2 regions of the Novosphingobium sp. ERW19 genome follow, and region 2 is predicted to be linked to the other one. Evidence: riboswitches for the same ligand, from Rfam matches in the RefSeq annotation. Region 2 holds a riboswitch; the other holds the start of a gene.

Region 1 (11,743 bases), on a different contig from region 2:
GTGTCCGGACAGCGCGGCGATCTGGCGGATCTGGTCGCGGCTGGCCTCGATGGTGCTGGCCATGCCCAGTGTTTCAAGCCGCAGGCCGAGGCGCTGGTAGGCGCTGGCGGTGGCGGGATCGATGAACGTGCTGCCAAGGACGAGATCGGGCTTGAGGGCGAGGACTTCCTCGACCGTGCCACGCGTTGCGGGCAGCGCGCTGGCGAGGCGCGCGTCCATCGAGGCGGAGCGCGGGTCCTTGCTGTAGTGCGAGATGGCGAGGATCTGCGCCGGGTCGGCAACTTCGGCGAGGATTGCGTCGGTGCAGGGATTGAGGCTGACGATGGTGGGGTGCGCGGTCGCGCGAGATCCGGGAGTGGCCTTGCCTTGGGGGATGCAGCTGGCGGTAAGGGACGCTGCGAGCAAGACCACCCCCCGGCCCCATCCTCGGGCGAGGATGGGGCGAAGAGCTTTTGCTTGTGGCGCAAGCCGTTGCATCAGTACCGCGCGCGAATGCCTATGTAGGCAGAGCGTCCCCAGGTGCCGTAATCGGCGACGGTCTGGTAGTTTACGTCGAACACGTTCTCGACACGGCCGTAGAGCTCTACCTTCTCGGTAAGGGGGAAGCTCGCGCGCACGGTGGTCAGCGCGTAGCCATCGAGGCGGCGGGTGTTCGACGCGTTGTCAAAGCTGTCTCCCACGAGGCGCAGATCGGCACCGAGGGTGAGGCCTGCGAGCGGAGATGTCCAGTCGCTCGACAGGGTCAGCGCATGAGCCGGACGACGGGCGAGATCCTTGCCGAAGTTCGCGGTGCCGCGCGTGCGGTTCTCGGTTTCGAGATAGGTGTAGGCGGCCTGCAGGTGCAGCGTATCGGTAGGGCGGGCGCCGAGTTCGGCTTCGACGCCCTGCGCGCGGGCGAGCCCGACATTGTCGTAGAGGCCGAAGGGCCGCGTGGCGCAAGCGTTGAGGCTGGCGCACGAGACGAAGGTGATCAGGTTGCGGCTGTCGCGGCGGAACACGGTAACGGCCGCGTGGAGCTGGCCATAAGGAACGCCCCATTCGAGGCCGGCGTCGTAGCTCTTGCTGCGTTCGGGGTTGAGCGCGGCGTTGCCGTAGTTCGAAAGCAACTGATAGAGCGTAGGGGCCTTGAAGCCTTCGCCGTAGCTGGCGCGCAAGCGGAGGTTTTCGACCAGTTCGAACGAACCGTTGGCGCCGAAGGTCCATGCCGTGCCGAAGCGGCTGTGGTCGTCGACGCGAACGCCGGCGGCGAGGCTGGCGCGATCAGTGCTCCAGCCGAGCAGTGCGTGGCCGCTGGTGAGGTTGGCCTTGGCCTCGGCGTCGAACGTGCTGGAGAAGCGGGTCCATTCGCTGTCGCCGCCGAAATCGAGGGTGAAGCTGGCCGGAAGGTTGAGGCGGCCGGTCAGGTCGACGCGCTCCGAGCGGCCCTTGTAGCCGTAGGACGGATCGGTGCCGAAGGTCGGATCATAGTAGTCGCGCTTGGTGTCGGACAGGGCGAAGCCGGTGTTCAGCGTGAGGTTGCTGCCAGTGTAACGCAGGCCGACGCGGCCCGAGGCCTGGCGGGTGGTCTGGTATTCCGGGGTATCGCCGAACACGAGGTAGGTCGGCGGGCCGAAACCGTCGATGTCGGTACGGGTATCGGCGTAGCGGGCGGTGGCGACGATCGCGAGGTCCTGCGAGAGGTTGACGCGGCCCCGGCCCCCGACGCGCCACTGGCGGAAGCCGTCGGGCTCTGTGCCGACCGCTGCTGACGAGACGCCATCGCTGCGGCTATAGCCGCCGTTGAGGGTAAGCGCGCCGAAGTCTGACGAGATACCGGCAGCGGCATCGGCAAGGTAGCTGTCGTTGGCGCCGAGTTCGGCGCTGGCTTCGATGCCATTCAGGTCACGCGACTGGACGGCGATGACGCCGCCAATGGCCGCGCTGCCCCAGACGATCGAGTTGGAACCGCGCAGGACGTCGATGCGCTCGATGCCGCCGGGAGTCAGGGTGCCGAAGTCAAAGCCGCCCGAGGGGGCCGAGACGTCTTCGAGGCGGACGCCATCGACGAGGACGAGGACTTGCTCTGCGTCCGAGCCGCGCAGGCGCACGCCGGTGAAGCTGCCGGGGCCGCCGTTGCGGGTGATGGTCAGGCCGGGGACGCGTTCGAGAACGCGGGTGATGTCGGGGCCCTGGATCGACTGGATTTCGTCGGCGGTGATGACGGTGACGGGCTGGCCGGTCTTGCTCAGGGCAGTTTCGCTGCCGGTGGCGATGACGGTGATGGATGCCGGATCAACCTTGTAGTCTGCGACGACGACATCATCGGCGCCTTGTGCAAAGGCAGGCACGGCAAAAGCGCCAAAAAATACGGGGGCAGAAACGGAAAGCAGGTACTTCTTCACAGGACGCAACTCCGGCCACGAACGGTTGATGCCGTCCATGGCGAGAGGTGCGCTGGGCCATGAATCTGGCGCGCCTCGTCGCGTGCGCCCGGTTCACCCCGCCCGGCCGCGGAACGACTACCATCGGCAGGTTTCCTGGCTCCCGGGTCATCGCTCGCTGCCCGCCTTCCCAGCGCCGGGGATCGAATCCGGCACCAGTGGCATCACTGGACAGCGCGCTCTCCGGTTACAGTTGCGGGGGCAGCGCCGGATTCAAACCGGCTTCCCTCTTAGCCCGTATTACCGGGCACCGTTGGCGTCGGCGCGGGGAACTAGCGGGAACTTTGCTGCGCTGCAAGAGGAACTACGTACTTCGGGGCAGGTTTGCTGCCCAATTCATTCTCACGCAAAGCCGCAAAGACGCGAAGATGCCGCGCAGGTTTGATAGGACAGCCATCACCTCCTGCGGCGATTATCCAAGAGCATTGCCTGCGGCCGCGCACGACCCCTTTGCGTCTTCGCGTCTTTGCGTGAGGTTTTCCGATTTGAGCGCTAGGCCGTGAGCTTGCCAGTTAACCGGATCGCAGGAGCTTGTGCCGCATCGGGACAGCGGGAAAAGCGGCCGTGCGCGAGGGCGCGCAAAAGGTTAGCGCAATTGAGGATTTTCAGGATTCTGCCCAGCCCCATGCCTCTCGAGCTTGCCTATCGCCCGATCGAACTGCCCGGCGTGGCAGCGACGGCTAATGGCGAGCTGCGCCCGCGCGATTTTGCGGCGCGTATCCGGCGGCGGGACATGCGCTCGATCCGCAAGGCCTTGCGCGCGCCTTCGCTGCTGCGGCAGCGGCTGGGCGGCGTGGCGATGTTCGGCGTGCTGGGGCTGCTGCTCGGGCCGACCGGGTGGGGCGAGCCGGGCGGGGTACAGGCGGCGGTGGCGCGATCCCAGATGGCGGGGCTGCAGCCGTTCGAGCGTGGGGGTGACAGCTTTCCGGGTTCGGCGTTCTATTGGCTCGATACCAGCGACAGCGGGTTGATTGCGCCGACGGAAGCGCAGGCGAAATGGGACCGGAGCCATTCGGATGCCGAGATCCTGTCGGCGCGTCCAGTCTCGGCGGCGGGATCGAGCGAGGATCGCTGGCGGGCGCTGCAGTGCCTGACTTCGGCGATCTATTACGAAGCGGCGAGCGAGCCTGATGCGGGGCAACGCGCGGTGGCGCAGGTGGTGCTGAACCGCGTGGCGCATCCGGCCTGGCCAAACACGGTGTGCGGCGTGGTCTATCAGGGATCGGAGCGGCCGGGGTGCCAGTTCTCGTTCGCCTGCGACGGTTCGCTGGCGCGCAAGCCGATGAAGGCGTTCTGGGACCGCGCGCGGCGCGTGGCTGCCGATGCGCTGGCGGGATACGTCTATGCGCCGGTGGGGCTGGCGACGCATTACCATACCACGGCAGTGCATCCCTACTGGGCGCCGAGCTTATCGTTCATCGGCACGATCGGGGCGCACCGCTTCTATCGCTGGGCCGGCGCTGCAGGGCGTCCGGCGGCGTTTACGGCGCGGTACTTCGGCGGCGAGCCGCTGGCCGCGCCGCATCCGCGCACATGGACGCCCTCGCCTGTCGACATTGCCGATCCACTGGCGCTGGAGAAGGCGTTCGAGGAAGGGCGGATCGTGGCGCCAGTTGCTGCGGCGACGGTTGCTCCGGTGGCGGCGGTCCCGCAGGCTGCGGCGCAGCAGAGCCTTGTCCGGCCGCAGGTGCTGCCAGGCGTGAAGGCGGGTGCGACCAGCGCGCCGGTTTCCGGCAGCGGTTCGGTGCTGCCGGGGTATGAGAACGCCAACAAGTGGATTGCGCAGCCGGGGGCTTGAGAGCTTCCAAGCCTTGGAATGGTTCACGCAGAGGCGCGGAGGAAGAAGCGAGACGCGGAGGAGCGTCGCGCGCGAACCGATGTGCCGGTCTTCAAATGGGAACCGGGAAGCGGCTTTGCCGCAGCTATCTTCTCTGCGTGTCCTTTTTCTCCTCTGCGTCTCTGCGTGAGCAATTCAACGCTCACAGCCTGCACACACCCCTCCACCACCCGCTTCGCGGGCGGTCCCCATCCCCGTTTGTCCTGCGGAGAAACGGGGAGGGTCTGGTTGCGTGTTCTCAATCCGTCGCAAAACCGTTTCAGGACGGATGGTTATTCGTTCCTTTACCGTGTCGTCACACACACTCTTAGCGCTGGTGGGTCTAGGGCGGGGTCGTGGAGAACGGCACCGATTGTCCCCGGCGCCGTCAGAGAGTTGAGGCACCATGCTGCGTTTTGCGCCCCGTTACGGCATCATTTCCCCCTGTCTTTCGCGAAAGATCCAGGCGCGGCACCTGCGGGCGGTAAACGATAATGGGGCAGGCTCAGGGCCAGGCTCGATCTGTCAGGACGAGGCGCTCGATACCGCATTGCGGCTGTTTGCGGCGCATGGCTTCTCGGCGGCGGCTCGCGCACGAGATGCTGCGGTCATTGCAGAACGCAGCGGCGAGCCGGGCCGCGTGGAATTCTGGGTCGAGGTCTGCGCGACGCTCGACCGGCGGATGGCGCGCGACTTCCTGAAGCGCAAGCGCAGCTGATCTGCACCCGGGTTTGCGGAGAGGAAAAGCAAAAGGGTAGCCCCGGTGGAAACGCCGGGGCTTTTTTGCTGCAGATTGCTTGCGTATTGCCTTATAAATCTTCGGCCCGATGACCGACTGTCGGGCAGTTTCCAAGCCATCTTGCTATTGCGAACTGATATCACAAAAACCCCGGATATAGCGGGTTTTCGCGGTTGCATTCGTCTGCGCACGGGCCTAGGGCGCGAGTCATTCTGCCAGAACCTTCCTGTCTCGCGGGGCACGGGAGGGACCTGGGCGAAAGCTCTGCTGGCATTTGTATGCTTGTCCCCGCGAACGGGAAAGGACCGTAGAGCATGGCACGCAAGAAGATCGCGCTTATCGGCGCAGGCAACATCGGGGGCACCCTCGCCCACCTCGCCGCCCAGAAGGAACTGGGTGACATCGTCCTGTTCGACGTGGTCGAAGGCGTGCCGCAGGGCAAGGCGCTCGACCTGTCGCAGTGCGGCCCGGTCGAAGGCTTCGACGCCAAGATCACCGGCACCAACGACTATGCCGACATTGCCGGCGCCGACGTGATCATCGTGACCGCCGGTGTTGCCCGCAAGCCCGGCATGAGCCGCGATGACCTGCTCGGCATCAACCTCAAGGTGATGAAGGCCGTCGGCGAAGGCATCCGCGACAACGCGCCCGACGCTTTCGTCATCTGCATCACCAACCCGCTCGACGCGATGGTGTGGGCGCTGCGCGAATTCTCCGGCCTTCCGCACAACAAGGTCGTCGGCATGGCCGGCGTGCTCGACTCGGCACGCTTCAGCACGTTCCTGGCATGGGAATTCGGCGTCTCGATCCGCGACGTGAACACCTTCGTGCTCGGCGGCCACGGCGACACCATGGTGCCCGTCACCCAGTATTCGACCGTCAACGGCATTCCGGTGCCCGACCTCGTCAAGATGGGCCTGTCGACGCAGGAAAAGATCGACGCGATCGTGCAGCGCACGCGTTCGGGCGGCGGCGAGATTGTCGGCCTGCTCAAGACCGGCTCGGCGTTCTACGCACCGGCCGCCTCGGGCATCGCCATGGCCGAAGCTTACCTCAACGACCAGAAGCGCATCCTGCCTTGCGCTGCCTACGTCGATGGCCAGTACGGCGTTGACGGCCTCTATGTCGGCGTGCCGGTGATGATCGGTGCGAACGGCGTGGAGCAGGTGATCGAGATCGAACTCGACGCCGAAGCCAAGTCGAACCTCCAGGTCTCGGTCGACGCGGTCAAGGAACTGCTGGAAGCCTGCAAGGGCATCGACAACTCGCTGGCTTGAGCTGACACGGATCTGCGCCCTCGCCTGAGCGGGGGCGCAAGCGCCTGACGTTCCGGAGTAATTGATGTCCATTCTCGTCGACAAGAACACCAAGGTCATCACGCAGGGGATGACCGGCAAGACCGGCAGCTTCCACACGCAGGCCGCGCTTGATTACGGCACGCGGATGGTTGGCGGCGTGACGCCCGGCAAGGGCGGCACCACGCACATCGGCCTGCCGCAGTTCGACACCGTGGCCGAAGCCAAGGCCGTGACCGGCGCAACCGCTTCGTGCGTCTATGTGCCGCCTTCGGGCTGCGCCGACGCAATCCTCGAGGCGATCGATGCCGAGATGGAACTGATCGTGGCGATCACCGAGGGCGTTCCCGTGCTCGACATGGTCAAGGTCAAGCGCGCGCTGTCGGGTTCGAAGAGCCGCCTGATCGGTCCGAACTGCCCCGGCGTGCTCACGCCCAACCAGTGCAAGATCGGCATCATGCCCGGTTCGATCTTCAAGGAAGGCTCGGTCGGCGTGGTCTCGCGCTCGGGCACGCTGACCTATGAAGCGGTGTTCCAGACCTCGGCCATCGGCCTTGGCCAGACCACCGCTGTCGGCATCGGCGGCGACCCGGTCAACGGCACCAACTTCATCGACGTGCTCGAACTGTTCCTGGCTGACGAGGCGACCAAGTCGATCATCATGATCGGCGAGATCGGCGGCGACGCCGAGGAGCAGGCCGCGCAGTTCCTGATCGACGAGGCCAAGCGTGGCCGCAAGAAGCCGATGGCCGGCTTCATCGCGGGCCGCACCGCGCCTCCGGGCCGCCGCATGGGCCACGCCGGCGCCATCGTCTCGGGCGGCAAGGGCGATGCCGAAAGCAAGATCGCGGCGATGGAAGCCGCCGGCATCAAGGTCTCCGCCTCGCCCAGCCTGCTGGGTGAGACGCTGGCCGAAGTGCTGAAGGGCTGACGTCAAAAGCTACCGCCCGGATAGGCAACCTTGCGTAAGGGGCCACCGGGCGGATGCTTGAAGTTTTTCAGGTAGGCCCCCGCAACGGAAGCGGCCTGCCGTCGTTACGGATTTTTGCGCAAGCCTTGCGAGGTGCGCGCTGGAAGGGTCGGCTCTGCGAGAGTGGAGCGGAAAATGTCCGAAGCCCCCAACCTCCCCGGGGGGACCAGGAGTTGATGATGGGTTCTGAACTGCACGATTTCGACGTGGATCCGGCTCAGGAAGGTCCGCAGCCCGGTCCTTCGTGGGCGAACAAGCGCTGGCCGATCACCGATGCCGCGGCAGGCGACGACCTGACCCAGGCGATGGACCCGATGGCGCTGAAACTCGTCATCGAGAAGGCCGCCAAGAAGGGCGGCGTCGCGCTCGACGAAGCGGCGCTGCAGCAGGCCGCGATGGATTCGATCCGCGCGATGATGCTGATCCGCACCTATCGCGTGCGCGGGCATCTGGCGGCCGATCTCGACCCGCTTGGCCTTGCCCGCCAGAAGCTCCCGGCCGATATTTCGCCCGAGTACCATGGCTTTACCGCCGCAGACATGACCCGCAAGGTCTATCTGGGTGGTGCGCTCGGCCTTGAATGGGCGACCGTCAATGAACTCGTCGCGATCCTGCGCGCAAACTACTGCGGGCACATCGGCTTCGAATACATGCACATCGCCGACGTGGAGGAGCGCCGCTTCATCCAGGATCGCATCGAAGGCGGCGACAAGTCGGTCGACTTCACCCCCAACGGCAAGAAGGCGATCCTCGCCGCCGTGGTGCGCGGCGAGCAGTACGAGAAGTTCCTTGGCAAGAAGTACGTCGGCACAAAGCGCTTCGGCCTCGACGGCGGTGAATCGATGATCCCGGCCCTGGAAGCGGTGATCAAGTACGGCGGCCAGCTGGGCGTCAAGGAAATCGTCTACGGCATGGCCCACCGCGGCCGCCTGAACGTCCTCGCCAACGTGATGGCCAAGCCCTACCGCGTGATCTTCCACGAATTCTCGGGTGGCTCGGCCAACCCTGAGGACGTCGGCGGTTCGGGCGACGTGAAGTACCACCTTGGAACCTCGACCGACCGCGAGTTCGACGGGACCAAGGTGCACATGAGCCTTGTGCCCAACCCGTCGCACCTCGAAACGGTCGACCCGATCGTGCTCGGCAAGGTGCGTGCGCAGCAGGTGTTCCGCGACGATATCGGTGACGACGTGGGGCCTAACGCGCGCCACAAGCAGGTGCTGCCCGTTCTGATCCACGGTGACGCGGCCTTTGCCGGCCAGGGCATCGTGTGGGAGTGCTTCGGCCTTTCGGGTGTGCGCGGCTACAACACCGGTGGCTGCATCCACTTCATCATCAACAACCAGATCGGCTTCACCACCTCGCCCCAGTTCTCGCGCGGGTCTCCCTACCCGTCGGACGTGGCCAAGGGCGTGCAGGCACCGATCCTGCACGTGAACGGCGACGATCCCGAAGCGGTGACCTTCGCCTGCAAGCTGGCGATCGACTACCGTCAGAAGTTCGGCCGCGACATCGTGGTCGACATGTGGTGCTATCGTCGCTTCGGCCACAACGAGGGCGACGAGCCTTCGTTCACCCAGCCGCTGATGTACGCCAAGATCCGTCAGCACCCGGGCGTCAGCGACATCTACGCCAAGCGCCTTGTCGGCGAAGGCGTGATCGATGCCAACTACAAGGGCGAGATCGAGAGCCACTTCGTGGCGACGCTCGAGACCGAGTTCGAGGCGGCCAAGGGCTACAAGGCCAATGAAGCCGACTGGTTCGGCGGCCGCTGGTCGGGCTTCAACAAGCCGGCCGACCCTGTGACCGCGCGCCGCAACGTCGGCACCGGCATCGACCAGAAGCTGTTCGACAGCCTCGGCCGCACGCTGACCACCGTGCCCGAGGACCTCACCGTCCACAAGACGCTGGGTCGCGTGATCGATGCAAAGCGCGAGATGTTCAGCTCGGGCCAGGGCTTTGACTGGGCGACCGGTGAAGCGCTGGCGTTCGGCAGCCTCGTGTCCGAGGGCTATGGCGTGCGTCTGTCCGGACAGGACTGCGGCCGCGGCACCTTCAGCCAGCGTCACGCGGTGTGGGTCGACCAGAAGGACGAACGCAAGTACGTGCCGCTCAAGACGCTGCCGCACGGCACGTTCGAGGTGCTGGATTCGACGCTTTCGGAATATGGCGTGCTCGGCTTCGAGTATGGCTATGCCAGCGCGGACCCCAAGAGCCTTGTGCTGTGGGAAGCGCAGTTCGGCGACTTCGCCAACGGCGCACAGATCGTTATCGACCAGTACATCGCCGCATCCGAAGCGAAGTGGCTGCGCGCCAATGGCCTCGTCATGCTGCTGCCGCACGGGTACGAAGGACAGGGTCCGGAGCATTCCTCGGCACGCATGGAGCGCTATCTGCAGCTTTGCGCCGAAGACAACATCCAGGTGTGCAACATCACCACGCCGGCCAACTACTTCCACGTGCTGCGCCGGCAGATGCACCGCCCGTTCCGCAAGCCGCTGATCATAATGACGCCCAAGAGCCTGCTGCGCCACCCGTTGGCAAAGTCGGTCGCTTCGGACTTCGTGGGCGAAAGCCACTTCATGCGCATCCTGTCGGACATCAATCCGGCAGCGGACAAGGACACCCGCAAGGTCATCCTGTGTTCGGGCAAGGTCGCCTATGACCTGATCGAAGCGCGCGATGCGGCGGGCATCACCGATACGCAGATCATCCGCCTCGAACAGCTCTACCCCTTCCCCGGCGAGCCGCTGGCCCTGCGCCTTTCGCGCATGCCGAACCTCGAGGAAGTGGTGTGGTGCCAGGAGGAGCCACGCAACAACGGTTCGTGGTTCTTTGTCGAGCCGATGATCGAGGAATCGCTCAAGGCCGCCAAGAGCAAGGTGGCCCGTCCGCGCTATGCCGGTCGCGCCGCAGCGGCATCGCCAGCCACGGGCCTCGCCAGCCGTCACGCCAGCGAGCAGGGCGCGCTGGTTGCCGATGCGCTGGGCCTTTCGGTACGCGGCGAGATCCGTCGCCAGAAGAAGCACTGATTTTCCTTCTCCCCGAGGAACATGTATTATGTCGATTGAAGTGAAGGTTCCGACGCTGGGTGAAAGCGTCAGCGAAGCAACCGTTGGCCAGTGGCTGAAGAAGCCCGGCGAAGCCGTGGCGCTGGACGAGCCGATCGTCAGCCTCGAGACCGACAAGGTCGCGGTCGAAGTGCCGGCTCCGGCGGCAGGCGTGCTCGGCGCGCTGGTGGCCAATGAGGGCGACACGGTTTCGGTCGGCGCGCTGCTTGCGCTGATCGAGGACGGCGTGGTTGTTGCGGGCGCACAGGCCCCGGCCCCGCGCACCGAGGCGCCGGTTGCGCCTGCCTCGGCATCGGAAGCCCCTGCCGCTGCTGCGGCTCCTTCGGGTGACGCCGCCGCGCTCTCGCCCGCCGTGCGCCGTGCGGTGCTGGAATATGGCATCGACCCGTCGACCGTGAAGGGCACCGGCAAGGACGGTCGCCTGACCAAGGAAGACGTGATGGCCGCCGCTGCGGCCAAGCAGGCCTCCCCTGCTCCGGCGGTTTCGGCTCCGGCCGCTGCGCCTGTCGCTGCGGCTCCGGCTGGCGGTCGCAACGAGGAGCGGGTGAAGATGACGCGCCTGCGCCAGACCATCGCCAAGCGCCTCAAGAGCGCGCAGGAAACCGCTGCCCTGCTGACCACGTTCAACGACGTGGACATGACCGCGGTGATGGAAGCGCGCGCCAAGTACAAGGACGTGTTCGAGAAGAAGCACGGCGTAAAGCTGGGCCTGATGTCGTTCTTCGCCAAGGCCTCGGTTCTGGCACTGAAGGACATCCCCTCGGTCAACGCGCAGATCCAAGGCGACGAGATCGTCTACTTCGACTATGTCGACATCTCGGTGGCGGTTTCGGCCCCGAATGGCCTCGTCGTGCCGGTGGTGCGCGATGTCGACAAGCGGAGCTTTGCCGACATCGAGAAGGCGATTGCCAATTACGGCAAGGCGGCGCGCGACGGCACGCTGACCATGGCCGACATGGCTGGCGGCACTTTCACCATCTCCAACGGCGGCGTGTTCGGCGGGCTTATGTCGACCCCGATCATCAACCCGCCGCAGTCGGCCGTGCTCGGCTTGCACCGCATCGAGGACCGCCCGGTCGTCCGCAATGGCGAGATCGTGGTGCGCCCGATGATGTACATCGCGCTGTCCTATGACCACCGTATCATCGACGGTCGCGAGGCAGTGACGGCACTGAAGACGATCAAGGAAGCGATCGAGGACCCGACCCGCCTGCTGATCGATCTTTGAGCGGACAGTACGGAACTGACTTGAATCTGAAGCCGTTCGTGCTGAGCTTGGCGCAGCACGAACGCGCAATGGAGCCGGAAAATGGCTGAATACGATTACGACGTCCTTGTCATCGGTGGTGGCCCCGGCGGTTATGTCGCGGCGATCCGCGCGGCGCAGCTGGGCCTCAAGACCGCCTGTGCCGAAGGGCGCGAGACGCTGGGC
Region 2 (11,743 bases):
TTGATCGGCCATGGGCGAGAAGAACAGCACCTGCGCGCCCATCTCTTCAAGGCACGCGACATTGGCGGGATAGATGAAGGCAAAAGCCGCATCGCGGGCTATGGCGATGCGCAAGCCCGCCAGCAGCGGTGGCACGCTCGCTGTCACCTCCGTGGCGAAGGCCACCGGTTTAGGCAGCCATAGAGCATCATCACCAAGGCAAGCTGCGGCTGCATCGATCCGGCAGTCGATATCGCCCACTTCTCCCGCCTGTACCAGACCAAGGTGCCGTTCGGGCAAGGCCACATCCGGGCTTGGGGGCATGGAACCGAGCCAGCGCATTCCCGGCGGTAGGCTTTCGCGCAGCATCGCGGCGTGGCGCTCGCTGCCAACGCGATTGGCCAGCGCTGCAACCACGCGGATGTCATCGCGATAAGTGGCAAGACCATGCGCCAGCGCTCCGAAGGTCTGTGCCATGGCGCTACCGTCGATGACCGCCAGCACCGGCAGGCCAAAGCGTACGGCCAGGTCCGCAGCGGAAGGATCGCCATCAAACAAGCCCATGACGCCTTCGACAAGGATCAGGTCTGCTTCGCGGGCAGCCTCATGCAGCAGACGGCGACATTGCGCCTCGCCCACCATGAAGAGATCCAGCTGGTAGACCGGTGCACCGCAGGCGCGTTCGAGGATCATCGGATCCAGGAAGTCAGGGCCGCATTTGAACACGCGGACCCGCCGCCCTGCCTGCACGTGGCGGCGGGCAAGAGCGGCCGTGACCGTCGTCTTGCCCTGCCCCGAAGCCGGCGCGCTGACCAGCAACGCTCGGCAAGATGCGGTCGTCACCGATCGATCCCTTCTTGGGCGCGCACGCCGTCACGGAAGGCATGCTTCACATCGCGGATCGCGCTCACGGTGTCGGCGGCGGCAATCAGCGCATCGTCTGCGGCACGACCGGTGATGACCACGTGCTGCATCGCCGGTCGCGCCTCGATCGCGGGCATGATCTCATCGAGCGCGAGATAGCGGTAGGTGATGAGGTAGGTCAATTCATCGAGCACGACGAGGCTGATGTCAGGTTCGGCCAGCGCAGCTTTGGCCTTTTCCCAGCCCGCCCTCGCAGCGGCAATGTCACGTGTCCGATCCTGCGTTTCCCAAGTGAAACCCTCGCCGCACTTCTCCCAGATCACATCGGGGTGCGAGGCGAAGAAGGCGCGTTCACCGACGTTTTCCGCACCCTTGATGAACTGGAACACCGCCGCTTTGCGACCGTAGCCGAGCGTCCGCGCCACCATGCCAAAGGCGCTGGAGGACTTGCCCTTGCCGTTGCCGGTGAGAACCAGCAGCAGGCCTTTGTCGCGCGTGGCGGCGGCGATCTTGGCATCGACCACCGCCTTGTGCTTGCGGGCGCGCTCGCGGTGCGCCTCTGGGGTTTCGCTCATTGCTCTGCTCGTGAGGCAAGCGAGGGGCGCGCGGCGACCAGCAAGGCATAGATGCCTGCTGCAGTTGCGGTCCACAGCAGAGTGGCCGCAAGGGTCGGTGGGAAATAGCGAGCGAGGCGGGGCATAAAGCCTGCGACGGTCGGATCGGTAAAACGGCCACCGAGGAAGTAGAATCCGCCACTGGAGAACAGCTCGGAAACCAGAGTGCCAACGCTGACCAGCGCCAGCAGCCCCAGCAGTGATGACGGTTCGGTGCCCCGCTTGTCCGCGCCCGCGCGCCCGGCCAGCCACATCGTGCCGTAGGCCGGAACGAGCATCCAGTAGGCAGGGGTGAAGCAGAAGCTGGACTGGCCGAACCAGCCGATCACTGTCACGTCGATAGCAAAGGCGAGCAGGAAGAGCCCTGCAAAAGCAGTCGCGCGGCGCAGGAAGAAACCGCCGACGAAGAAACTGGCAAGGCTGGTGTCAGGCAGGTGCATGACATTGCTGAGCGAATGGGTGCGGGTTACGAGCATGACGATCGCAAGCGCGCCAAACAGCGCGAGATCGGGACGCGAAATACGGACCATGATTGGCCTCCTGTGAACAGGTATGAATTGATTGTGCGCATGCGTGATGCGCAGGATCGGCAAGACGTGCGGACGCGCACGTCTGGCTGGATCTCAGGTGCTGGTCATCACGGATCTCCCTCCGACAAGAACGCACAATAGTGTCGTCCGCGAAGGGTGTGCCTTCGTCCGCCCGGTACACCCCGCCCGCGCAGAGAAACGACCGCAACAGGCCGGTTTCCTGACTTCCGGATCGTCGCGCCTTTCGCCGCCTTCTCGGGCCGAAACCCAATGGCATGATGGCGATGCGCTACCGGTTACAGTTGCGGGAGCAGTGCCGGATTGGGTGGCTTGCGACCACCGCCCGGACTTCCCGATTAAGCCCTTTCGGGCACCCGTTGCGAAAGACTGGATAAGCCAAGCAATTGATCTGCGCAAGTATTCGCACTTGCAGCAGCAAAAACATGTCGCTACCTGCACCGCCGCGACAGGTTCCCCGAGAGGGGATCAAAAGGGAACGGGGTGTAAAACTCCGGCTGCCCCTGCAACTGTAAGCGGCGAGCCGACCGGCCAATTACGCCATTGGGACCTCACCGTCCTGAGAAGGCGGCCGGACCGGCATTGACCCGCGAGCCAGGAGACCTGCCTGTTGCGGTCGTTCTTCGTTCGGGCAGGGTGCACCGGACGTTCGAGGTTGCCGGCTTGCAAAGGCGGCACACCCCTCGCGCAACGACAGCCATTGCCTGCCGGGAAGCCCCGTGCGGGAAGCGATGCCGTGTTGCGCCTTGCGGTGCATATGCCGGCGCGTGCTTCCTTCGCGTGTCTGAGCGGCAGGTCCATGCCGTTCGTACCGAAGGGAGCCGCACCATGCGTCCTGCCAATATTTTTGTTGTTTCGCTTGCCACGCTACTCGCCTCGCCCGCTTTAGCCGAGGACGCGCCTGATCCTTCAATCGTCGTTACTGCCTTGCGCAGCCCGGTCGAGCAGAGCGCAGTCTCTGCCACCGTAACCGTGCTTGACGAAACGGCGATCCGCGCCCAGCAGCCGATCGCGCTCACCGATCTAATGCTGCGCACGCCAGGCGTCAGCCTTTCGCGCAATGGTGGCTTTGGCACCGCCACATCGCTACGCATCCGCGGCGCCGATTCCTCGCAGACCGTGATGGTGATCGACGGTGTGCGCATTTCCGATCCGTCGGCCACCGGCGGCGGCTATTCGTTCTCCAACCTGCTGATCGACGACATCGAGCGCGTGGAAATCCTGCGCGGGCCGCAATCGATCCTGTGGGGAAGCGATGCCATCGGCGGCGTGGTCAGCGTACTGACGCGACGCGCGGAGCAGCCGCTGGAAGGGAGCGTGGCGGTCGAAGCCGGCACCCACTCCACGGTCAACGCCCAGGCTGGCATTGGCGGGGCCGGATCATTGCTCGACTGGCGCGTGGCGGGCTCCGCCTTCACCACCGATGGCATCTCCGCACGCAGCAACGGCACGGAGGACGATGGCTACCGCCGCGTTTCCGCCAGCGGCACAGCCACGCTCAAGCTCACGCCAAACCTGTCGGTCGACTTGCGCGGCTATTTGGCCGATGCGCGCAACGAATTCGATGGCAGCTCGGGGGACGCGCGTACCTATGGCCTGACCACCGAATGGACCGGTTATGCAGGTGTCAATCTGGCCCTGTTCGATGGGCGCCTCACCAACCGCATTGCCGTGCTGCAGACCGAAACAAACCGCGAGAACTACGATCCGGCGCGCTCGATCCGGTCCTTGAACTTCGATGCGCATGGCCGCGTGCGCCGTTTCGAATATCAAGGCAACTTGAAGCTTGCAGAAGGTCTCAGCGCCAAATTCGGGGCTGAACGCGAGGAGCAGCGCATGACCAGCGCCTCACCCGGCAACAATACCGCCGATTACGCCCTCGTCCCGCAAAGCGCCGATACGAACAGCGTCTACGGCGAGTTGCGCCTCACCCCGCTCATCGGCCTGACGCTGAACGGCGGTGTGCGCCACGAAGACCAATCCCGCTTCGGCGGCAACACAGTTCTTACCGGAGGCGCAGTCTACACGCCTAACGCCGGGCAGACTGTGCTGCGCGCCAGCTATGATGAAGGCTTCAAGGCTCCTTCGCTCTACCAGCTGTTCAGCATTTACGGTTCTGCCGTGTTGCAACCGGAGCAGGCCAAGGGTTGGTCGGTCGGCGCCGAACAGTCACTCGGCGAAGTTTTCCACGCTTCGGCGACCTGGTTCGAGCGGGAAACCGAAAATCTGATCGACTTCGCCTTCTGTCCGACCACCGGCACCTTGCCCGCCGCGTGCTATATCCCCGGCACGACAACCACACGCTTCGGCTACTACGCCAACGTGCGCAAGGCCCACGCCAAGGGGCTGGAGCTGGCCGGCAGCGCGCAGCTTGGCGTGCTCTTTGCGACAGCAAACTACAGCTGGATCGAAGCGGAGGACCGTTCGCCCGGCAGCACTGATATCGGCCGTCAGCTTGCCCGCGTGCCGCGCCATCTTGCCAATCTGGAAAGCGGGGTGGACCTGCCGAAGGGCCTGCGCGCCAGTGTGGCCGCCCGCTATTCGGGCGAGACTTTCGACCGGGCCGGCAGCAGCACCGAGCTGCCAGCCTATTGGCTGGTCGATCTTCGCGCCGCGTGGCGGGTTGCCGAAGGGCTGACCATCAATGCCCGCGCTGAGAACATCATGGACAAGCGCTACGAGACAGCGGGCGGCTATGGTGCCCTCGGGCGTACGGTCTATCTTGGTCTGAGGAGCCGGTTCTGATGCTGCGCGCGATCGAACCCGGCCCAGCGGTGGTCGTCTGCTCAACCTGCCGCCTTTCTGCCGATCAGCGTGAGGATACAGAAGGCCAGCGGGGCGGTGCCCTGCTTGCCCAAGCAATGCGCAGTCTCCAACAGGCCGATCCCGCACTGTCCGCAGTGGCGGTGCAGGAGACTGCATGCCTCTTCGCCTGCCATCAGCATTGCACCGTGCATCTGCGCGCATCGGGCAAGATCGGCTACGTCCTGGGTAGGTTCACCCCCACCGAGGAGGCGGCCCGCGCTATTCTCGAATACGCCACTCTCCATGCGCAAAGCGCGGAAGGCGTAGTGCCCTATGGCCAATGGCCCGAAGGCGTGAAGGGACAGTTCATTGCCCGTACCCCGCCGGAAGGCTTCGTCTGCGCATGATCTGCTTCACCGATGAGGCAGCCTTCGCCTTTGCACTCACTGCGTTGCCCGCCCCCGACGCGCAGGCCAGCGCACAAGCGCGAGAACGGCAGGAGAGTCTGACTAAACCTGCCGGATCGCTGGGCCGGTTGGAAGAGATCGCCGTATTCATGGCCGCCTGGCAAGGCAAGGCACAGCCATCTATCGACCGAGTGCAGGCGGTGGTCTTTGCCGGAAATCACGGCGTGGCGGCGCAGGGAGTCAGTGCCTTTTCCCCGGAAGTGACCGCGCAGATGGTCGCCAACTTCCGCAATGGCGGGGCGGCTATCAACCAGTTGACCCGCGCATGCGGCGCTGATCTGTCGGTCATCGCACTCGATCTTGACCTTCCGACCGGCGATATCTCTCGCGAAGCCGCGTTGACGAGAGACGACTGCCTCGCCGCGCTCAATGCCGGTGCTGCCTCTGTTCTGCCGGACACGCAACTGTTGCTGGTGGGCGAGATGGGCATCGCCAACACCACGCCTGCAGCGGCGTTGGCCCTGCAAGCTTTCGGCGGCCGCGCTCAGGACTGGTGCGGGCGCGGCAGCGGCGTTGACACCGAAGGGGTAACCCGCAAGGCGGCGATAGTCGAAGCTGCGTCCGCCCTGCATGGACAGGCCTGCTCGACCCCGTTCGAAACGCTGCGCCGCCTCGGTGGGCGCGAAATTGCAGCCATGGCTGGCGCAATACTGGCGGCGCGATTGCTACGCGTGCCGGTCCTGCTCGACGGGTTCATCTGCTGCGCCGCCATTGCGCCGCTGGCGGCAGGCCATGAGGACTTTACCGCGCATTGCCTTGCCGCTCACTGTTCCGCCGAACAGGCGCACGCCCGCCTGCTACGAGACCTCGCGCTCGATCCAATCCTCAACCTTGGCCTGCGGCTGGGCGAAGGATCCGGCGCCGCGTTGGCTGTACCGATCGTGCGCGCCGCGCTTGCCGCCCACAATGGCATGGCAACTTTCGCGCAAGCTGCCGTGGCACAGGCGCTGTGAACAGCCGGACGATCCACCTCGTGCGACACGGGCCGCCCCTGCGCACCGGCCTGCTGCTGGGTCATCGCGACGAGCCCTGCGCCGACCCCGCAGGCGGCCTTGCCGGAGCAGTGCCCGAGAGCCTTGCCATCGCCTGCGTGATCAGTTCAGACCTGCAGCGCGCCAGCGCTGGCGCGCAGGCGCTGGCAGTCGCAAGAGGCGTTGGCGTTGCGTGCGACGCGCGCTGGCGCGAACTGGATTTTGGCGATTGGGATGGGCTTTCACCGGAATGGGTCCCGGCCGAAGCCCTCGCCCGTTTTTGGGACGATCCCGACACGTGTCCCCCTCCCCGCGGCGAGAACTGGTCATCCCTGCGGGCCCGCGTGGCCGATGCCATTGCCGAGCTTCCCGACAACGCGCTGATCGTCACGCATGGCGGCGCAATGCGGGCAGCGGTATCGGTGCTCACCGGGCTGGATTTCAGGCAGGTCTGGGCCGTCGATCTGCCTTACGGCGCGCTGCTCTCCCTGCGCATCTGGCCGGGTGCCGCCCTGTCCGGGCAGATCATCCGCCTCCGCACCGAAAACCTGCGATGAGGGCCATGATCCTTGCCGTGCAGTTCATGACACGACTGCCCGTTCCCGCGATGGATGCGACGGAGGCGGATTTTGCCAATGCTATCCGCTGGTTCCCGCTGTGTGGAGCTCTTGTGGGTTTTTGCGTTGCCGGCGCTGGCTGGCTGGGGTCGCAACACGACCCGGCTCTTGGCGCATTGCTGGCGTTGACGGCATGGGTGGGGGTTACTGGCGCGCTGCACCTCGACGGACTGGCCGATATTGCCGATGCAGCCGGCGCCATGCACCGCACGCCGGAACACCTGAGTGTCGTGCTGGCCGATCCGCATGTCGGCAGCTTCGGAGCGACGTCCATCGCCCTGCAAATGCTGGCAAAGCTTGTGCTGGTGTGGCTGACAATCCTGACAGGATCCTATGCCGCGCTCGTGCTCGTTCCAGTGCTGGCGCGGATCGGCCCACTGGCGTGGGCACGATTCCTTTCGCCCTTGCATGAGGGCTTTGGCACCCTCTTCCGCAAAGGCGCGAATGCGCCGGTTTTGATCGTGTGGCTGCTGGCTTGGAGCATCGGCGCGCTCGCCGTCGACCCTGCGCTGCTCGCCTCTCTACCCGCGCTCGCAGTCTGGCCGTGGTGGCTGCGCAAACGCATCGGCGGCATTTCCGGCGACGGTCATGGCGCAGGCATCGAACTGGTCGAGACATGCGCCTTGCTCGCCCAGGTCGTAGCGCAATGACAACGTCCTTCCCCCGCCATGGCGGGCAACTGGCGCAGGCCTGCGCACGGTTTGGCGGTGCGCCCGAAGACTGGCTCGACCTTTCGACCGGCATCAACCCCAATGGCTGGACGCCTCCTGCCGACCTCACCGTGGAGTGGCAGCGCCTGCCTGAACCCGACGCGCTGGCAGCGCTCGAGGCAGCTGCCGCGCGCCATTTCGGCTGCGACGAAGCAATCTGCGTTGCGGTTCCGGGCAGCGAAATGGCCCTGCGCCTGCTTGCGCAGTTGATCGGATTGCGCGGCCTGCATCGTGCCCCCTGCTATGGCACCTATCGCGCGGCTTTCAGTCGTAGTGAGAACCTCACCCAACTCGCTACCCTCCCGGCTCGCTCGACAGCGCTGGTCGTGGGAAACCCCAACAATCCCGATGGTACGGTGCAATCGCGCACAAGCCTGCTGGCCATGCTCGATCATCAGGAGCGGCACGGCAGCTGGCTGATTGTCGATGAAGCCTTCGCCGATTGTGACCCCACCCTCAGCGTTGCCGATGCCGTGCAAGAGGGACGCAGACTGATCGTGCTGCGCTCGCTGGGAAAATTCTTCGGACTTGCCGGGCTTCGGCTCGGTTTCGTTATTGCTCCCCCAAAAATACTGGACGCTTTGCGCATGCTTCTCGGCGATTGGCCCCTCCATTCCGCCGCCCTCGCCCTGGGCCGTGCTGCCTATGCCAATCATGCGTGGATCGCGCGGACTCGAAACGCTTTGCCGCTAGTCTCGGCCCGGCTCGACAAAGTGCTGTTGAAGCACGGTCTTGCGCCAGAGGGCCAATGCCCGTTGTTCCGCCTGCTCGATACGCCAAGCGCACCGGCCCTGTTCGAACGCCTCGCCGCTCAACGTATTCTCACGAGGCCCTTCTCCGATTGGCCCCACCTGCTGCGCATCGGCCTGCCTGCCGACCAGACAGCGCTTGGCCGGCTGGACAAGGCGCTTGGCTGAACCGTTTGTCCTGACCGCGCTTATAATCGATGCCGCCATCGGCTGGCCGCACTGGCTCTATGTCCGTATCGGCCATCCGGTCGGCTTCTTCGCAAGGGCAATCTCGGCCTGCGAGCTACGCTTGAACCGCAATGAATTGCCAGACAGCACGCGCAAGGCGGGCGGCGTTCTGACCGTACTGTTGCTCTTGGCCCTCGCTGCTGGCTCAGGCCTGCTGGTGACAGCCTTGTGCGAGAAGCTGGCGACAGAATGGAAATGGGTCCTGATCGCCATGCTGGCGTGGCCCGGTCTCGCTCAGCGCAGCCTTGACCAGCATTTCCTGCCCGTGCTGCAGTCGTTGCAAGCTGGCGATCTACGTGGAGCCCGGAAGGCGGCTGGCATGATCGTTGGTCGCGACACGGCTTCGCTCGACGTGGCAGGGGTCGCAAGAGCGGCCATCGAAAGCTTGGCAGAGAGTTTCTGCGACGGTGTGATCGCGCCGCTGTTCTGGTTGATTGTCGCAGGCCTTCCCGGTCTGTGGGCAATGAAGGCGATCAACACGGCGGACAGCCTGATCGGCCACAAGGAGGCGCCCTATCGCCACTTCGGCTGGGCCGCCGCGCGGCTCGATGACGTGATGAACTTCGTCCCCGCGCGTCTCTCCGCTGTGTTGATCTGCCTCGCCGGGTTGAGCGGATGGCGGATAACGTGGCGTTATTGCCGCCACCACGCCTCGCCCAATGCCGGTTGGCCGGAGGCCGCGATGGCGGGCGTACTTCGCGTACGATTGGCGGGGCCGGTCAGCTATGACGGGGCATTGGCTGACAAGCCATGGATCGGCGAAGGCGGCGTGGCCGACGCTAACAGCTTGATGCGCGCGCGGCGGGTCTATCACCGAGCATGTTTGCTCGGATGGGCTATTGCAGGGGGAATGACATGGCTGCACTGATGCTGCAGGGAACAGGCTCCGATGTCGGCAAATCGGTGCTGGTCGCTGGCCTGTGCCGCGCCCTTGCCAATCGGGGCATGATGGTGCTGCCGTTCAAGCCGCAAAACATGTCCAACAATGCCGCCGTTACGGCCGACGGTGGCGAAATCGGTCGGGCACAGGCACTTCAGGCGCTGGCTGCGCGTGCCGAGCTTCACACCGACATGAATCCCGTTCTGTTGAAGCCCGAGGCAGATCGGAAATCGCAAGTCGTCGTACACGGCAAAGTTCGCGGAAGCCTGGGCGCTGCCAACTTTCGGGAAGGTCGCCGCAACCTCCTGCCCGAAGTTCTGGAAAGCTGGGAACGGTTGCGCGAGCGTTGCGGCATAGTTGTCGTGGAAGGTGCAGGATCGCCTGCAGAGATCAACCTGCGCGATGGCGATATTGCCAACATGGGCTTTGCCCGTGCGGCCAAAGTGCCTGTGGTGCTGGTTGGCGATATCGACCGTGGTGGCGTGATCGCCTCGCTCGTCGGCACGCGTGCTGTGCTTGAGCCCGGTGACGCAGCGATGATCCGCGGCTTCATAGTCAACAAGTTCCGCGGCGATCCTGCGCTCTTTGCCGATGGCTATATGGAGATCGAGCGGCTCTCCGGGTGGCACGGCATGGGGCTTGTGCCGTGGCTTCCGTGCGTTACCAGCCTTCCCGCCGAGGACGCCGTGGTACTCGAACGGGCCCAACCGGTATCCAGTTCGCCCAAGATTGTCGCGTGCCCCATGCTGCCGCGCATCGCCAATTTCGACGATCTCGATCCCCTTCGCCACGAGCCTGAAGTTGACCTGGTCATGGTTCCGCCCGGCAGCCAGATACCGCTGGCAGCAGACCTCGTTGTGCTGCCCGGATCGAAGGCGACGATGGCGGACCTCGCCTTTGTGCGCGAGCAAGGGTGGGACATTGACATCCTGCATCACCATCGGCGTGGCGGGGCGGTTCTTGGCATTTGCGGTGGCTACCAGATGCTTGGCAAGGAAATAGACGATCCGCTCGGTCAGGAAGGCGCAAGCGGCAGTATGCCTGGCCTCGGCTTGCTCAACGTGCGAACCGAAATGCGCGCGCACAAGAACCTTCGCAAGGTTTCCGGCACGGCCTTGGGTGCACGATTCGAGGGGTACGAAATGCACATGGGCGCCACGACCGGTGCCGATTGTGCGAGGCCCTTTGCCATTCTGGATGACGAACGCAACGAGGGCGCGGGGAGTCCAGATGCGCGCGTCATTGGAACCTATTGCCACGGCCTGCTCGCAGCCCCGCACTTGCGCACCGCCCTGCTGCAGTGGATTGGGGCGAAAGGAAATGGTCTGCACCATGCCAAGCTGGTGGACGACGCGCTAGATGATCTTGCCAGTGCCCTTGAGGCTTATCTTGATATCGACGGACTGCTCCGCATTGCTCAGGAGCACGGACGATGACCTCGCTTCTCGTCCTGGGGGGCGCGCGCTCAGGCAAAAGCGCCTATGCGCAAAGACGTTGCGAGGATCAGGGCCGCAGCCGTGTCTACATTGCAACCGCGCAAGCCAAGGACGAGGAGATGGCTGACCGGATCTCCCGACACCGTGCCGATCGTGGTGCGGGCTGGACCACGATTGAAGAGCCGATCGACCTGCTGCAGGCCATTCGGCAGGCGACCCGATACGCCGATGCAATCCTCGTAGATTGCCTCACCCTGTGGCTGTCCAATCTCATGCTGGAAGATCACCCGATTGCGGTCGCCCGCGAGGAACTGGCCGAGGCAGTTCGGCAGGTGACTGTGCCGCTGGTCCTGATCGCCAACGAGGTGGGCATGGGCATCGTGCCGGAAAATGCTCTCGCTCGCCGGTTTCGCGACGAAGCCGGGTGGCTGAATCAGAGAATAGCTGCGGTTGCTCGGGAAGTTGTGCTTGTCACTGCAGGCCTACCGCTTCGCTTGAAAGGTTAACACGCCTGACGTATGCTCAAATTAGTCGAATTATGGTCCTTCATCCCAGCCGACTATGCCGCTGTCGCCTTAACTCCGGTCATTCCGTAGTTGATCTCGTCAAATTCATTGCTGCCGTTCATTCATCGATTGTCGAGCTTGCTTGTCCCTCACAGGCCCAAGACAAAGACGTTGAGATATCCGTTCGCTCTGACAGTGTAAGCTCCGAAGGTGCGGAAATTCGGTCGAGCGATCTCGCCAGGAGTAGCGTTCACGACGCCGATCTGGCTCAGCATTTATCGAACCTCGAGTTGCTATTCATGGCGCGTTTTCAAAGTCTTGGCTATCCGTCCAAACCTAAAGGAGCTACGATGCCAGCTTATGCTGGACACTGTAGCAAGTTCTCCTGGTAGCAGCGGCCTTTTCGGCGGTGGCAAGACGGGCGATCTA

Evidence for each region. Region 2 has a riboswitch for cobalamin ahead of HGI46_RS15340 (hypothetical protein). Riboswitches for the same ligand answer to the same signal wherever they lie in the genome.
Region 1: linked by a shared signal. The riboswitch ahead of HGI46_RS07755 (TonB-dependent receptor) and the one ahead of HGI46_RS15340 (hypothetical protein) in region 2 are both predicted to bind cobalamin.

The regions. Positions count from the first base shown of each region.
Region 1 is NZ_JABAIC010000003.1:337,332-349,074, reverse strand. It holds gene HGI46_RS07760 (ABC transporter substrate-binding protein) at 1-411, opposite strand, end outside; gene HGI46_RS07755 (TonB-dependent receptor) at 477-2,420, opposite strand; cobalamin riboswitch at 2,489-2,690, opposite strand; gene HGI46_RS07750 (cell wall hydrolase) at 3,046-4,218, shown strand; gene HGI46_RS07745 (hypothetical protein) at 4,643-4,954, shown strand; gene mdh (malate dehydrogenase) at 5,290-6,252, shown strand; gene sucD (succinate--CoA ligase subunit alpha) at 6,317-7,201, shown strand; gene HGI46_RS07730 (2-oxoglutarate dehydrogenase E1 component) at 7,420-10,272, shown strand; gene odhB (2-oxoglutarate dehydrogenase complex dihydrolipoyllysine-residue succinyltransferase) at 10,301-11,539, shown strand; gene lpdA (dihydrolipoyl dehydrogenase) at 11,621-11,743, shown strand, end outside.
Region 2 is NZ_JABAIC010000008.1:23,058-34,800, reverse strand. It holds gene HGI46_RS15350 (cobyrinate a,c-diamide synthase) at 1-822, opposite strand, end outside; gene cobO (cob(I)yrinic acid a,c-diamide adenosyltransferase) at 819-1,418, opposite strand; gene HGI46_RS15340 (hypothetical protein) at 1,415-1,987, opposite strand; cobalamin riboswitch at 2,180-2,380, opposite strand; cobalamin riboswitch at 2,439-2,631, shown strand; gene HGI46_RS15335 (TonB-dependent receptor) at 2,834-4,750, shown strand; gene HGI46_RS15330 (DUF1636 domain-containing protein) at 4,750-5,157, shown strand; gene cobT (nicotinate-nucleotide--dimethylbenzimidazole phosphoribosyltransferase) at 5,154-6,170, shown strand; gene HGI46_RS15320 (histidine phosphatase family protein) at 6,167-6,745, shown strand; gene HGI46_RS15315 (adenosylcobinamide-GDP ribazoletransferase) at 6,742-7,455, shown strand; gene cobD (threonine-phosphate decarboxylase CobD) at 7,452-8,432, shown strand; gene cbiB (adenosylcobinamide-phosphate synthase CbiB) at 8,425-9,360, shown strand; gene HGI46_RS15300 (cobyric acid synthase) at 9,348-10,808, shown strand; gene cobU (bifunctional adenosylcobinamide kinase/adenosylcobinamide-phosphate guanylyltransferase) at 10,805-11,314, shown strand; gene HGI46_RS15290 (PAS domain S-box protein) at 11,633-11,743, shown strand, end outside.